DNA from 2 places in the Clostridium aromativorans genome. Region 2 is predicted to be linked to the other one. Evidence: a T-box and tRNA genes for the amino acid it is inferred to sense, from the RefSeq annotation. Region 2 holds a T-box; the other holds one or more tRNA genes.
The links. The T-box of region 2 lies ahead of thrS (threonine--tRNA ligase). A T-box ahead of a tRNA ligase gene usually reads a tRNA of that ligase, here a tRNA-Thr.
Positions count from the first base shown of each region.

Region 1 (7,455 bases), 390 kb from region 2:
CCAGGCAAATGCTGAGAAGGAGGTTTCGAAAGGAGTATCCAATTCAATGAGTACTTCATTCCAAAAACCAGTGGAGGGAGTTATTGCAAGAGGATTTTCAGAAGATCCGGTATATTGGAATTCTACTGGAACATACAGACCCAACTTAGGATATGATATACAAACAGATTTGGGGAAACCAGTATTTGCAGCAATGGATGGAAAAGTAGAAGCGGTAAATACTGCAACGCAAGATGGAGTGGAAGTCATATTAGATCATCAAAATGGATTGAAGACCATTTATTCTAATTTAGATCCAAACGTTAAAGTCAGTGCAGGTCAGACGGTAAAAAAGGGAGCAGTTATAGGAATAGTGGGCAAGACTACTTTGAGATCAGCCTATGAAAAATATGGGAATCATCTACATTTTGCTGTTTTGAAGGGAAAAGAATTTGTTGATCCAGGTAAATATATAAAATATTAATATTTGGCCATTTCTCTTAGGTTTTATAGAGAAATGGCTCATATACAATGAATTTTAAGGTATAAAGGGGCATATTTATATATGGAAGGACAAGTATATACTAAAAGTTTTTTAAATTACGTAGAAAATGTTTAAACGATTTTATAATAGAAAGTTTTGAATAATAACATTTTTGTATGAAGGAGTTGAATGAGTTTGAAAGATTATATTGAAGAGAGAGTTATGGAAGTTGCTAAATATATAATAGGATCTAAAGCTACTATAAGAAAAACCGCTAAAGTTTTTGGAGTCAGTAAAAGTACTATACACAAAGATATGACTGAGAGGTTGCCAAAAATAAATCCACAGGTTGCCCAGGAGGCCAAGAGTATATTGGATTATAATAAAGCAGAAAGACATATAAGAGGTGGAAAGGCCACCAAAATGAAATATAAAGCTATTGAAGGTTAAAAAACATTCCCATTATAATTATAATATGATATTATAATTAATAGTAAATGTATTTACATTTTATTATGAAAAGCAAGTTAGAGTAGGAGTGAAAAAAGGGATGTTTTTTAATATAGGAACTGATATGGGAATAGACTTAGGTACGGCTACGGTGCTTGTATATATTAAAGGCAAGGGGGTAATTTTAAAAGAACCTTCTGTGGTTGCCATAGATAAGAGTAAAAATAGAGTGCTGGCTGTGGGAGAAGAAGCATGGCAGATGATAGGCAGGACACCGGGTAATATTGTTGCAATTCGTCCGTTAAAAGATGGAGTTATATCCGATTACGATGTAACGGAAAAAATGCTGAAGTATTTTATAGGAAAAGCTTGTGGGAAGAAGAGAATGTCAGCGCCAAGGATAGTTGTTTGCATTCCCTGCGAGGCTACTGAAGTTGAAAAAAGAGCTGTAATCGATGCAGCTAAAAATGCAGGTGCAAAAAAAGTATTTTTAATTGAAGAACCATTGGCTGCAGCTATAGGTGCTGGAATCGATATAACTAAAGCGAGTGGAAGTATGGTAATTGATATAGGAGGAGGAACCACCGATGTGGCTATAATTTCACTGGGAGGAATAGTGGTAAGGGCTTCAATTAAAGTAGCAGGAGACAAATTTGATGAAGCTATAATGAAATATATTAGAAAAGAACATAAATTGATGATTGGTGAGAGAACTTCAGAAAACTTAAAGATAAAAATAGGTTCTGCATTTCACAAGGATGAAGAAAATAGCATGGAAATAAGGGGAAGAGATTTAATCACTGGACTTCCTAAGAACATGGAAATATCTTCTAAAGAGATGAGAATAGCTTTGAAGGAAACTGTAAATGCTATAGCAGATACAACCAAGGCGGTATTGGAAAAAACTCCTCCAGAACTATCTGCAGATATAGCGGAAAAGGGCATAGTTATGACTGGAGGAGGAGCTTTGCTAAATGGCTTAAGTGATTTAATACAGGAAGTTACCTGTGTGCCCGTTTATGTAGCCGAAGATCCAATATCCTGTGTAGCTTTAGGTACAGGTAAAGTTCTTGAATATTTGGATAAAATGGAAGTTATTTTTACAGGCGATGACATAACTTTAATAGATTAAATAAAAGAGTAAAATCATATATATTATAATAATATCTTATTGTAGTAGAGGTAGTATGAGTGAATCAATGAATAGAGTATTACTTCAGCCATATTTAAAATTAGGTTTAAGCGTATGTTGCTGGTATTGCTGAATACATCTTCACTGCTGTTTGAGTCTACTATCCCTATTATTGATGAATCTCCTACGTTTGGAAGAGATTTTCCTACTCCTTTGCCAGGGTGTACAGGGAAATCTCTTGCCTGTATTTCACCTATGGCTTCATGATCACCTAGACAAGCATCAATTCCTATAATATTATTATTGGGGTGAAGCAATTTTATTTCGTTTAACTTACTTTCAATGTTTAAAGCGTGTATTGGCTCTGGTATTGTACCATAAACGGGTAGAGGAAAATGCTTGCATTTTAATAGGGTACCTACTAGAGGACCAAGGCAATCTCCTATATATTTATCTGTACCAATGCACACTATAACGGTGTCTTTGTTGATGTGATCTTTTAAAAAATGGGCTAAATCGTAATATGCCAGTGGGTTTTTATAATTGGATTTTATTTTACTCAATATATTCACCTTCTTTTATGTATACAATGCTTATGGATAATGTTCACAGCAAACACTATATATAATTTATATGATGAAATCATGTAAATTATTAGGACTAAAATAGAGGTATATGATTTTAAAAGAAATAACGAGGTAGGCAGAGAAATAAACGTTTAATATTAAATTTTACTCAAATATGAAATTTGAAAATAATCTTGTAAAAATGTATACTAAACTACGTTAAACGTTAAATGCCTTTATATTTTATCTAAAATGTGGTTTTATATAAATAAGCTGGCATAGCTCAGCAGGTAGAGCAACTGACTTGTAATCAGTAGGTTGTGGGTTCGAAGCCTACTGCCAGCACCAAATGTGGAGGAATTCCCGAGTGGCCAAAGGGGGCAGACTGTAAATCTGTTGTCAGTGACTTCGATGGTTCGAATCCATCTTCCTCCACCAATACTGTGGGCGCATAGCTCAGCTGGGAGAGCATCTGCCTTACAAGCAGAGGGTCACAGGTTCGAGCCCTGTTGTGCCCACCATTATTTTATATAACAAAATAAGCTGGCATAGCTCAGCAGGTAGAGCAACTGACTTGTAATCAGTAGGTCGTGGGTTCGAAGCCTACTGCCAGCACCAAATGTGGAGGAATTCCCGAGTGGCCAAAGGGGGCAGACTGTAAATCTGTTGTCAGTGACTTCGATGGTTCGAATCCATCTTCCTCCACCATAAAAAGCACTATTGGAGTGTTTTTTATTTTATAAGGATTTTTTGTAAATATTGTAAGCTCATAATAAAAGCTCTTATCCAGAGAGGTGGAGGGAAAATGGCCCGATGAAACCCGGCAACCAGTAGAAATTTTGCCAAGGTGCCAATTCCTGCAAGTTGACTTTGCAAGATAAGAGAGCAGTTAATTATTTAACCTCTTCTTACTTGAAGAGGTTTTTATTTTTATATAGTGTGGAGGTATTGAAAGTGAGAAAATTATTTACGTCTGAATCAGTTACAGAAGGACACCCGGATAAAATGTGTGATCAGATTTCAGATGCTATTCTGGATGCTATATTGGAACAAGATCCTTATGGAAGAGTAGCTTGTGAAACTGCTACCACTACAGGCATGATATTGGTTATGGGAGAAATATCGACTAAGTGTTATGTGGATATTCCCAAAATAGTTAGAAAAACTGTAAAGGAAATAGGATATACCAGGGCTAAATATGGATTTGATTGCGATACTTGTTCTGTGATAACTTCAATAGATGAACAATCATCAGATATAGCAATTGGTGTTAATAAGTCTTTAGAAGCAAAAAAAGGACAAATGGAAGAAATAGATGCTATAGGAGCCGGAGATCAAGGTATGATGTTTGGATTTGCCACTAATGAAACTCCTGAATACATGCCTATGCCAATAAGCCTAGCTCATAAACTGGCAAAAAGGCTTTCTCAGGTCAGAAAAGATGGTATCTTGAACTATTTAAGACCGGATGGTAAAACTCAGGTTACTATAGAATATGAGGGCGATAAACCCATTAGAGTTGACACTATAGTTGTATCTGCCCAACATGATGAATTGGAAACTAAAGAACAGATTGAAAGAGATATAATTGAGAATGTCATAAAGCCAATTGTACCATCCGATTTCTTAGATGAAAATACTAAATATCTTATAAACCCTACAGGAAGATTTGTAGTTGGTGGACCCCAAGGGGATTCAGGACTTACAGGAAGAAAGATAATAGTGGATACCTATGGTGGATATGGAAGACATGGCGGCGGAGCATTTTCGGGAAAAGATCCGACTAAAGTGGATAGATCAGCTGCCTATGCTGCAAGATGGGTGGCGAAGAATTTGATAGCTGCAGGTGTGGCAGATAAATTGGAAATACAACTTGCTTATGCCATAGGAGTAGCAAAGCCTGTGTCCATAAATATAGATACTTTTGGTACAGGAAAAATGCCAGAGGAGAAAATAGTTGACATAGTGGAAAAGGTATTTGATCTGAGACCTGCTGCTATAATAAGAGATTTGGATTTAAGAAGACCTATATATAAACAGGTTGCAGCCTATGGACATTTTGGAAGAACAGATATAGATTTGCCCTGGGAGAGATTAGATAAAGTCGAAGATATAAAAAAATATATTTAGAAATTCAAAAGCTTTGTATATGATAAATTATACAGAGCTTTTTTAAAATTGGATTGATGTGTTATAATTATACTCAAATGATATGTTATATTGAAATGGGAGAGATTCTATGCAGGATTTACAGGGAACTATAGAAGATGTAATATTTCAAAATAAGGACAATGGATATGTAGTTGCTAAAATGAAAGAAGGAGAGAACATAGTAACTATAGTAGGCTGTATACCCTATATAACTGAGGGAAAGAATTTAAAGGTCATGGGGGAATGGGTACTGCATCCTCAGTTCGGGCGTCAGTTTAAAGTTAAAGTTTCTGAAGAAATAGTGCCTAATACTATTACTGGTATAGAAAGATATTTAGCTTCAGGAATAATATCGGGCATAGGACCTGTCACTGCAAGAAAAATAGTCAAGAAATTTGGAGAAGATACTCTTCATGTATTAGATGATAACATAGATAGACTAAGGGAAATAGAAGGTATAGGAGAGAAAAAAATAGCTCTAATAGCAGAGTCTTATTCCAGGCAAAATGAGATAAGGAACATAATGATATTTTTACAAACTTATGGGGTAACTCCAAATCAGTGTGTAAAAATACACAAGAAATTTGGAAGTGATTCTGTGCGTAAGGTAAAAGAAAATCCCTATATACTTACGGAAGAAATAGGTGGGATAGGATTTAAAACGGCCGATAGAATAGCTGCTAGTCTTGGAATAGAAAAGAATTCTGATTTTAGGATACAGAGCGGAATAAGGTATGTAGTAAATCAGTTTTGTAGTTTAGGAAATACTTATATGCCCATAGACAGACTTATAAAGGAAGGTAAAGATATACTTGGAGTAACTGAAGAAGAATTAGAAAAGAATATATATGAGAACTCAATAAATGGCAAAATAAAATTAGAAAAATATGAGGATAAACTATGTGTGTTTCCGATGGCATATTACTATTGCGAATTGAGTGTAACCAAAAAGATTTTAACCCTAGCTTTTTCAAATTATGAGAATATAGGCTTTGATGTAAATAAGGAGATTGAAAATTTTGAGAATGTAAATCACATTGAATTTGCACCTTCTCAAAAAGAAGCTATTGAAGGAGCGGTAAAAAATGGTGTAGAAATAATAACAGGAGGGCCTGGTACGGGAAAAACCACAATTATAAATTGTATAATTCAGTTGTTTGAGAAGGCAAATTATAAAGTCCTTATGGGTGCACCTACTGGGAGAGCAGCAAAAAGAATGTCAGAGGCTACTAAAAGAGAGGCAAAAACTATACACAGGCTGCTTGATATGGGAGTAGAAAATGATGAGGAATCCATGTTTTTCTCTAGAGGAGAAGAGTCACCTCTTCAATGTGATGTGGTAATTATAGATGAGGCTTCTATGATAGACATAATGCTTATGAATAATTTATTAAAGGCTATTTCAGTTGGAACCAGACTTGTAATAGTAGGAGATGCCCAGCAGCTGCCCTCAGTGGGACCGGGGAATGTACTCAGAGATTTTATTGATAGTGGCTGTATTAAGGTAGTTAGATTAAAGGAGATATTCAGACAATCCAGGGAAAGCATGATCATAGTGAATGCACATAAGATAAATTCAGGGGAAATGCCTATTTTAAACAGAAAACTAAAGGATTTCTATTTTATAAAATGTAGAGAACCCTCTGCTATAATGGATATACTCATGGGATTGATCGATAGAAGATTGCCAAATTTCAATAAAAAGTGGAATAAAATGCAGCATATTCAGATATTGTCTCCAATGAGGAAGGGGATTTTGGGAGTATCCAACTTAAATTCAAGACTTCAGGAAGTGTTAAATCCAAAATCTTTGGAAAAGAAGGAAAAGAAAATTGGGAATACTGTCTTTAGAGTGGGTGACAAGGTAATGCAGATTAAAAATGATTATACTTTGAAATGGACTGGAATTTCAGAACAAAATCCAGAAGAAGGTATAGGAATTTTTAATGGCGATTTTGGATATATCGAGTGCATAGATGAGGAAAAAAATACATTGACTGTTGTATTTGATGAGGACAAAAGGGTCGTATATGATAGTATGCACTTAGATGAATTGGATTTGTCTTATGCAATAACTATACATAAAAGTCAAGGCAGCGAATTTCCGGTAATTGTTCTTCCAATATTTATGGGGCCTCCTTTGCTGATGAACAGGAATTTATTGTATACTGCCATAACTAGAGCAAAGCAGATGGTGGTATTGGTAGGAGATTTAAGGGCTTTAAGTTTTATGATAAATAACAATAGAAGTTTTGAAAGGTATTCGTTATTAAAATACAGAATAATGGATATAATGGAGAGTGAAACGGATGTTACTTTGGAATAGTACGAATTTTATAAGTAAAATGGAGCAAATAAAGAGTGAAATAGTGAAATGGAATGGGTCTGGAGAACATTTTCTAAGCATTATTTCTGTTCCATACAATTCTTCCGAGTTTTTTATAGATATTATTATAACCTATGTTAGACAAAATAAAAATGTAATTTATATTACGGATGAGAAACCTAATAGAGTTAGTATAATAAAAAATGTAAAAAAATATACGGATTTTAGGAATTATGCCTACATAAAAAAAGAAGGAAACGATATGAATTGTTTACTTGAAGTATGTAGTTTTCATAGTGCGCTTAAATTAGAAAAGAAATTTCAGCTGGTAATATACGATGATATAAATAGCTTTTCGATATACAAC
Region 1 covers NZ_JAJJPB010000001.1:423,247-430,701, reverse strand. The annotation lists gene LN736_RS02070 (M23 family metallopeptidase) at 1-463, shown strand, start outside; gene spoIIID (sporulation transcriptional regulator SpoIIID) at 659-913, shown strand; gene mreB (rod shape-determining protein) at 1,014-2,045, shown strand; gene yyaC (spore protease YyaC) at 2,069-2,608, opposite strand; tRNA gene LN736_RS02050 (tRNA-Thr) at 2,884-2,959, shown strand; tRNA gene LN736_RS02045 (tRNA-Tyr) at 2,965-3,049, shown strand; tRNA gene LN736_RS02040 (tRNA-Val) at 3,057-3,132, shown strand; tRNA gene LN736_RS02035 (tRNA-Thr) at 3,154-3,229, shown strand; tRNA gene LN736_RS02030 (tRNA-Tyr) at 3,235-3,319, shown strand; SAM riboswitch class I at 3,391-3,495, shown strand; gene metK (methionine adenosyltransferase) at 3,566-4,741, shown strand; gene recD2 (SF1B family DNA helicase RecD2) at 4,851-7,088, shown strand; gene LN736_RS02015 (hypothetical protein) at 7,072-7,455, shown strand, end outside.
Region 1: it has a tRNA-Thr gene. The T-box ahead of thrS (threonine--tRNA ligase) is inferred to sense a tRNA for this amino acid. The anticodon was not compared.

Region 2 (7,455 bases):
AATTCTGGACATTATGATGCCCAAGATGGACGGATATACCATGCTGTCTAAACTCAGGAAATTCTCAAAATTACCTGTTATACTTCTCACTGCAAAAGATCAGCAAATGGACAAGATAAGGGGATTCATAGCTGGATGTGATGATTATATAGTAAAGCCCTTTGATTTTACGGAACTCTCTTTAAGGGTGCTGGCTGTACTCAGGAGAGCTAAAGCCGGTAATACCTTGCAAAACCATATGCTGAAAATTAGGGATATAGAAATAAATACCCTGGAGCATACAGTAAAAAAAGATAATGTGGAAGTTGTGCTTACTCCAAAGGAATATGAAATTTTGTACACGCTGGCATCAAATAGGGGACGGGTATATTCCACCAGGACACTCTATGAGATAATCTGGAAGGATACCTTTCTGGAAAATGACAATACTGTAACCATGCATGTTAAAAATTTAAGGAGAAAACTGGGAGATAGTGTTAAGCAGGGTAAATACATAAAAACTATATGGGGAGTAGGTTATAAAATTGAAAAGGATATTTAAACTCAGGAGTGAACTGGCTTTTTCTGCAGTTTTTTCGGTGATTATATCACTTGTACTTGCAGTTTTTTTGAGAGAATTTGTTTTGGGTTCTTTTTTGAATAGTTATAATGGCACTCCTGAATATATATATAAAAACATGATTGCCCCAGTTGAACAGGACTTGAAAAATATGGATATGAATAATTCCGGAAAATTACAAAAATATATGGACAGAGAATATAGTATGACCTATTTTATTTTTGTAGTGAGAAAAGATGGAGGGGTGATAGCTTCAAATAATAGAGAAATTAAAAGTATAGATAATGATCAGATTGAAAATGGAAAAAGAACATTTAAATTTTTAAATGCCCATAGAGATAATCTGGTTAAAATAACCAGGTGTGATTACCTAAAAGATGGGTATTATCTGTATTACATATATACTGGCTATGGTAAATTGGATAATAGCAATATTGTAGGTGTAATGGCAATTTTAATCTTCATAATTGTATTTTTCACGCTCATATGGAAACGCATATCTTATATATCCAAAATAAAATCAACAGTTAGAAGTATTGCCGAAGGCGATCTATCCGAAAGAGTCCCTCTTAAATATAAAAACGAACTTAGAGAATTATCTGAAGACATAAATTATATGGCTTCAAGGATTGAAGGAGAGGAGAAAAACAGAAATGAATTCTTAACCAATATATCCCATGATCTGAGAACTCCTTTAACTACTATACTGGGGTATATAGACATGATTAAAAATGGAAAATATGATTCGAAACGTGAACTTGAGGATTATATAGATATAATGAATAAAAAAGGATTGTATTTAAAAAGTATGCTGGATGATTTTTTCGAATATTCGAAACTGTCTTCTAAGGACATAATACTTGAAAGGCAATGTCTGGAGTTAAATGAATTGGCACGGCAGGTGGCTGAAGAAGAGGAAGATGAATTTATACGGAAAGGCTTGAAGCTTTCACTCAAATTACCTCAGGAATCTATTGGTATCAAAGCAGATCCCAATCTGTTTCTGAGGGCAGTGAATAATCTTTTAAGCAATGCGCTCAAGTATTCTAAAGATGGTACAATTGTTGAATTCAATGTAAGCAGGGAAAAATACAATGATAGTTTTTATTCAGTGGTTTCAGTATCAAATGTTCCTGAAACTCCAGTTGGCGATGAAGATATAGAAAATTTTTTTGAAAGACTGTATAAAGGTGATTTGTCCAGAAAAAAAGAGGGCAGCGGCCTGGGCTTGTCCATTGTAAGAGAAATAGTCAAACACCACGGTGGGTTTGTAAAGGCATGTAGGGAAAACGAGAAGCTGGTGTTTAAAATATTCATGGATGTAAAGTGCTAAAACTTAAGTGAATCGATAAAAAAGATAGTCTAGTTACTAAAATCTCAGTAACTAGACTATCTTTTGTTTAATTTGGAGGCGCCACCCAGATTTGAACTGGGGATGAAGGTTTTGCAGACCTCTGCCTTACCACTTGGCTATAGCGCCGTGTATAAATGGAGCGGAAGACGGGATTTGAACCCGCGACGTTCACCTTGGCAAGGTGACGCTCTACCACTGAGCCACTCCCGCACATTTAAAATAAATGGTGGCCAGACCAGGAATCGAACCAGGGACACGAGGATTTTCAGTCCTCTGCTCTACCGACTGAGCTATCTGGCCACATGGCGACCCAGAAGGGGTTCGGACCCTCGACCTCCGGCGTGACAGGCCGGCACTCTAACCAACTGAGCCACTGGGCCATAATATGGTGGGCACAACAGGGCTCGAACCTGTGACCCTCTGCTTGTAAGGCAGATGCTCTCCCAGCTGAGCTATGCGCCCATAAGCACATTATTACCACGACAATTCATATTATATATTGAGTTCTATATATTGTCAATACCTTGCATAAAAAAATCAGCCGGGCTGTAGTGGATTTCAAAATTGTTGCTAATATATTCTTATTTGGAATTTATTCTATATATTGATCAATATTTTGAAAATGTTGATTTTAGTATGTCGATATTTGACAATAGAAATTTGAATATAGATTTTGTTTAGATGCATACTATTTTTGAAGGGAGTGTGAATAATGCTGTTATTAACTATAGTTTACAATAAAGAAAGAGAAAATGTAATACAGGGAATCCAGGAATTAAAGGAATATTTTAGACATAAAGGTGTGCTTATTGGGATATATGAAAGTATAGAATCTGATACTCACTTCCTTAAGTTATTTTGTGATAGAGAAATTAATAGCAAACTTATGAATATATTCAATATGTATGTTGCAAATATTATATATGGTATAGTAATAGAGGAATTTTGTGAAAAAGATATCTTGAATTTTTTGTCTGATGAATATTTTTTTCTCAAATATGATGAATTGGAAGAAATCAAACTAGAAAGTATAAGAGTGCTAAAGGGCGAGATGAAAATTATAGATGATAATTCTATATCCTGTATAAATAAAAGAAATGAGATACTAGATAAAATATCAAGTTGTATAAGTGAGAACAATGAAATAAATATAGATGGATTTGTGACTTTTAGAATAAAAGAACTTTTAGACGATTTAGAAAGTATAGTTGATAAAGTAGTGGAAAAATATATGGTAAATAAAGAATATAATGAATTTATAAAGCTTTTAAAATATTTTGTAGAAATTCAGGAAAGTAAAATAGATTATTTAAGTATAATAATAGATAATAATGGTAAATATATAATAAGAGATAAAGAGCAGGATATAACAGAAAGCTTTTTTAGAGATTTAAAGGAATTAAATCGTAATAAAGATACAAATTCAGATTTAGATGATATTTTGATAAGTGCACTTATAACTACTTCACCCAATGAAATAGTAATTCACTGTGCTGAAAATTGTAAAAATCCAGAATTGATAAATACCATTGAAAAAGTTTTTACTGACAGAGTTAGATTTTGCAATAATTGCAGTACATGTGAGTCTATAAAAAATCATCTTAATAGAATATAAACTACAAAATTCTATTTTTTTATTGACATAATCATTTTGGAATAATATAATGAAGCCAAGTAGAAGTAAAAGCTATGAAAGGGAAGAGTAAATAGATCAATTGTTTTAAGAGAGAGGGATTGTGTGCTGAAATATCCCTTAAATGAAATCTATTGAAAACCACCCAGGAGTTGTATACTGAAGTTTTGTAAGTATTTCCGTTAGCCAGCGTTAAAGGTAGAGAGAATAGTATTTGTGATCTTTGCTTATACTATTAAGTTGGGTGGAACCACGGTAATACTCGTCCCAGTAGAGGGAGGAGTATTTTTTTATTTATTTTTATAGTTAAATAAAAATTCGAAATTAGAAAAGTTTGTAAAGGAGGAATAAAAATGATAAATATAAGCCTTAAAAATGGTAACAAAATAGAAGTGGAGAAGGGATTAAAGGTAATTGATGTGGCGGAAAAATTGAGTACTTCTCTGAAGAAAAAAGCGCTGGGTGCTAAGTTAGATGGTGAAGTAGTTGAACTCTATCATCCAATAAATGGTGATTGTAAACTTGAAATTCTCACTTTTGAAGATGAAGATGGTAAAAAAATATTGAGACACACAGTTTCTCACATACTTGCTCAAGCTATAAAAAGGCTGTATCCAGATGTTAAACTTGCCATAGGACCTGCCATAGATTCAGGATTTTACTATGATGTAGACGCAGATTTTTCATTTACACCAGAATTGTTAGTTAAGATTGAAAATGAGATGAACAAGATAGTAAAAGAAGATATCAAATTGGAGAGATTTGAACTTCCAAGGGCAGAAGCTATAAAATTTATGGAAGATAGAAAAGAACCTTATAAAGTGGAATTGATAAAGGATCTGCCAGAAGGTGAAGTTATATCCTTTTACAGGCAGGGTGATTTTGTGGATTTATGTGCGGGACCACATTTACCTTCTACTGGGAAAGCAAAAGCAATAAAACTCCTTTCCATAGCAGGTGCCTATTGGCGTGGAGATGAAAAGAACAAAATGCTCCAGAGAATATATGGGACTGCATTTGAAAAGAAAAGTGATCTGGAAAACTATTTGAAGATGATGGAAGAGGCTAAGAAGAGAGATCATAGAAAATTGGGCAAAGAATTGGATCTGTTCAGTATGCATGAAGAGGGACCTGGATTTCCATTTTTCCATCCAAAGGGAATGATAATTAGAAATGAGCTTCAAAACTTTTGGAGAGAAATGCATAGAAAAGCTGATTATGATGAAATAATGACTCCGATTTTGTTAAATGAAGGATTGTGGCATCAGTCAGGACACTGGGATCACTATAAGGAAAATATGTATTTTACCAAAATAGACGGTGAAAATTATGCTATAAAACCTATGAACTGTCCAGGATCTATACTTGTTTACAAGAGTGATATACGTTCCTATAGGGATTTACCTAAAAGGTATGGTGAAATGGGAATTGTCCATAGACATGAAAAATCAGGAGCACTTCACGGACTTATGAGGGTAAGGTGCTTTACTCAAGATGATGCTCATATATTTGTTGCGAGAGAGGATATTACCCATGAAATCACTCAAGTTATAAAACTTATAGACGATTTTTATAAGGTGTTTGGATTTGAATATTTTGTTGAACTTTCCACAAGACCTGAAAATTCCATGGGAAGCGAGGAGGAATGGGAAGCTGCAACTGAGGGCCTTAAAACTGCATTAAAGGTATCAGGGCTTGATTATAAAATCAATGAAGGGGATGGAGCTTTTTATGGCCCTAAGATAGATTTCCATTTGAAGGACTGCATTGGAAGAACATGGCAGTGTGGAACAGTACAGTTGGATTTCCAGATGCCAGAGAAATTTGATCTAACTTATATAGGGGCAGATGGAGAAAAACACAGGCCGGTTATGGTGCACAGAACTATATTTGGATCCATAGAGAGATTTATAGGAATACTCATAGAACAATATGCAGGGGCGTTTCCGGCTTGGCTTGCACCAGTCCAGGTAGAAGTTATGGACATTACAGATAATCAGAAAGAATATGCGGAAGAAGTGATTAAAAGACTTAAAGATCAGGATATAAGAGTGGAAGCCGATGTTAGAAATGAAAAGATAGGCTACAAGATAAGAGAAGCTCAGATGCAGAAAGTGCCCTATATGATTATCCTGGGGGATAAAGAGGTAAAAGAACAGAATATATCCGTTAGAAATAGAAAAGATGGAGATTTAGGAGCTATGTCTTTAGATGATTTTATATCTAAACTTAAAGAGGAAATTTCCAAAAAAGTAAGTGACATATAACTGATATAATTTTGTATTGACTTGTAATGACAAAAATAGTATAATACAATTTGTCAAGCAGAAACTAGCCGTTTCTCACCTTACGGCATGGCCAGTAAGGTTATGAAAATTTTATTATAAATTTTCTATTGCATGTATTTAGAGGACGGCGTAAGTCGTCCTTTTTCATATTTTTTGTTTGATTCACTTAGGAGGTGAATAATATAAATAAAGGTTTTCTTTTAAATGATGAGATAGCTGCAAAAAGAGTAAGAGTAGTTCCAAATGATGGAGATGAGGCTGAAATTGTATCTTTAGAAAGAGCTTTAAAACTTGCTGAGGAAAAAGAATTGGATCTGGTTATGATATCTCCAAAGGCAAACCCTCCAGTTTGTAAAATAATGAATTATGGAAAGTTTATTTATGAACAATCTAAAAGGGAAAAAGAAGCTAGAAAAAAGCAGAAAATTACCAATATAAAAGAAGTGAGACTCAGCCCAACTATTGAAGAACATGATATTTCTATTAAAGCTAAGAATGCAAAAAAATTTTTGCTTACAGGTGATAAAGTTAAAGTCACTATAAGATTTAGAGGCAGAGAGGCTGGTCATTCTTTTATGGGTAAAAAAATTTTAGATAATTTTTACTCTAAACTTGAAGATATCAGCGTAATAGAAAAGCAGCCAAAACTTGAGGGCAGGAATATGATAATGACATTATCAACAAAAAAGCATAATTGAGAGGAGGAAGTTATTATGCCAAAAATGAAGACAAAAAGAAGTGCGGCAAAGAGATTTAAAGTTACAGGAACAGGCAAGTTAAAGAGATCAAAAGCTTATAAAAGTCACATATTGACTAAAAAAAGCGCAAAGACTAAGAGAAATCTTAGGAAGGCAGGATATGTAGCAGAAGCTCAAGAAAAAGTGATGAAAAAATTAATACCTTATGTATAAAGTATTCTAAAAGGAGGTTTTAAAATGGCAAGGGTAAAAAGAGCTGTGAATGCTCGTAAGCATCATAGGAAGATACTAAAGCTCGCAAAAGGTTATTATGGCGGCAAGAGCAGGTTGTTTAAATCAGCCAATGAAACAGTCATAAGAGCTTTAAGAAATGCATATATAGGAAGAAAATTAAAAAAGAGAGATTTCAGGAAACTCTGGATAGCTAGAATAAATGCTGCAGCCAGAATAAATGGGCTTTCCTATTCAAAATTCATAAATGGGATAAAGACAGCAGGTATTGATGTGAATAGAAAAATGCTTTCTGAAATAGCAATAAATGATCCAAAGACATTTACTGAATTGGTTGACATAGCAAAAAAACAACTGAGTGCATAAATTATACTATATCAAGTGGTTTTTAGATTTACATGACTTGTTAATTCATGTGAATTTAAAGAAATCACTTGATTTTTACAATATGGATTATGAGGGTATGTAGATGGATATAATAAGGAGCAAAGACAATCTACAAATAAAACAGGCTAGAAAATTGAAGGAAAAAAAATATAGAGTTGAAAATGGAAAGTTCTTGATAGAAGGCCTGAGATTCGTAATGGAGGCTGTGAATTCCGATTTTGCAATAACTGATATTTTTTTAACATGTGATTTTTATGATATATGGGAAAGAAATTTAATGAAAGAAAAAATTAAAAATATGCCTT
Region 2 covers NZ_JAJJPB010000001.1:30,227-37,681, reverse strand. The annotation lists gene LN736_RS00170 (response regulator transcription factor) at 1-541, shown strand, start outside; gene LN736_RS00165 (HAMP domain-containing sensor histidine kinase) at 525-1,892, shown strand; tRNA gene LN736_RS00160 (tRNA-Cys) at 1,966-2,039, opposite strand; tRNA gene LN736_RS00155 (tRNA-Gly) at 2,049-2,123, opposite strand; tRNA gene LN736_RS00150 (tRNA-Phe) at 2,138-2,213, opposite strand; tRNA gene LN736_RS00145 (tRNA-Asp) at 2,217-2,293, opposite strand; tRNA gene LN736_RS00140 (tRNA-Val) at 2,300-2,375, opposite strand; gene ytxC (putative sporulation protein YtxC) at 2,626-3,528, shown strand; T-box leader at 3,594-3,819, shown strand; gene thrS (threonine--tRNA ligase) at 3,900-5,813, shown strand; ribosomal protein L20 leader region at 5,863-5,990, shown strand; gene infC (translation initiation factor IF-3) at 6,008-6,532, shown strand; gene rpmI (50S ribosomal protein L35) at 6,548-6,745, shown strand; gene rplT (50S ribosomal protein L20) at 6,770-7,129, shown strand; gene LN736_RS00110 (TrmH family RNA methyltransferase) at 7,233-7,455, shown strand, end outside.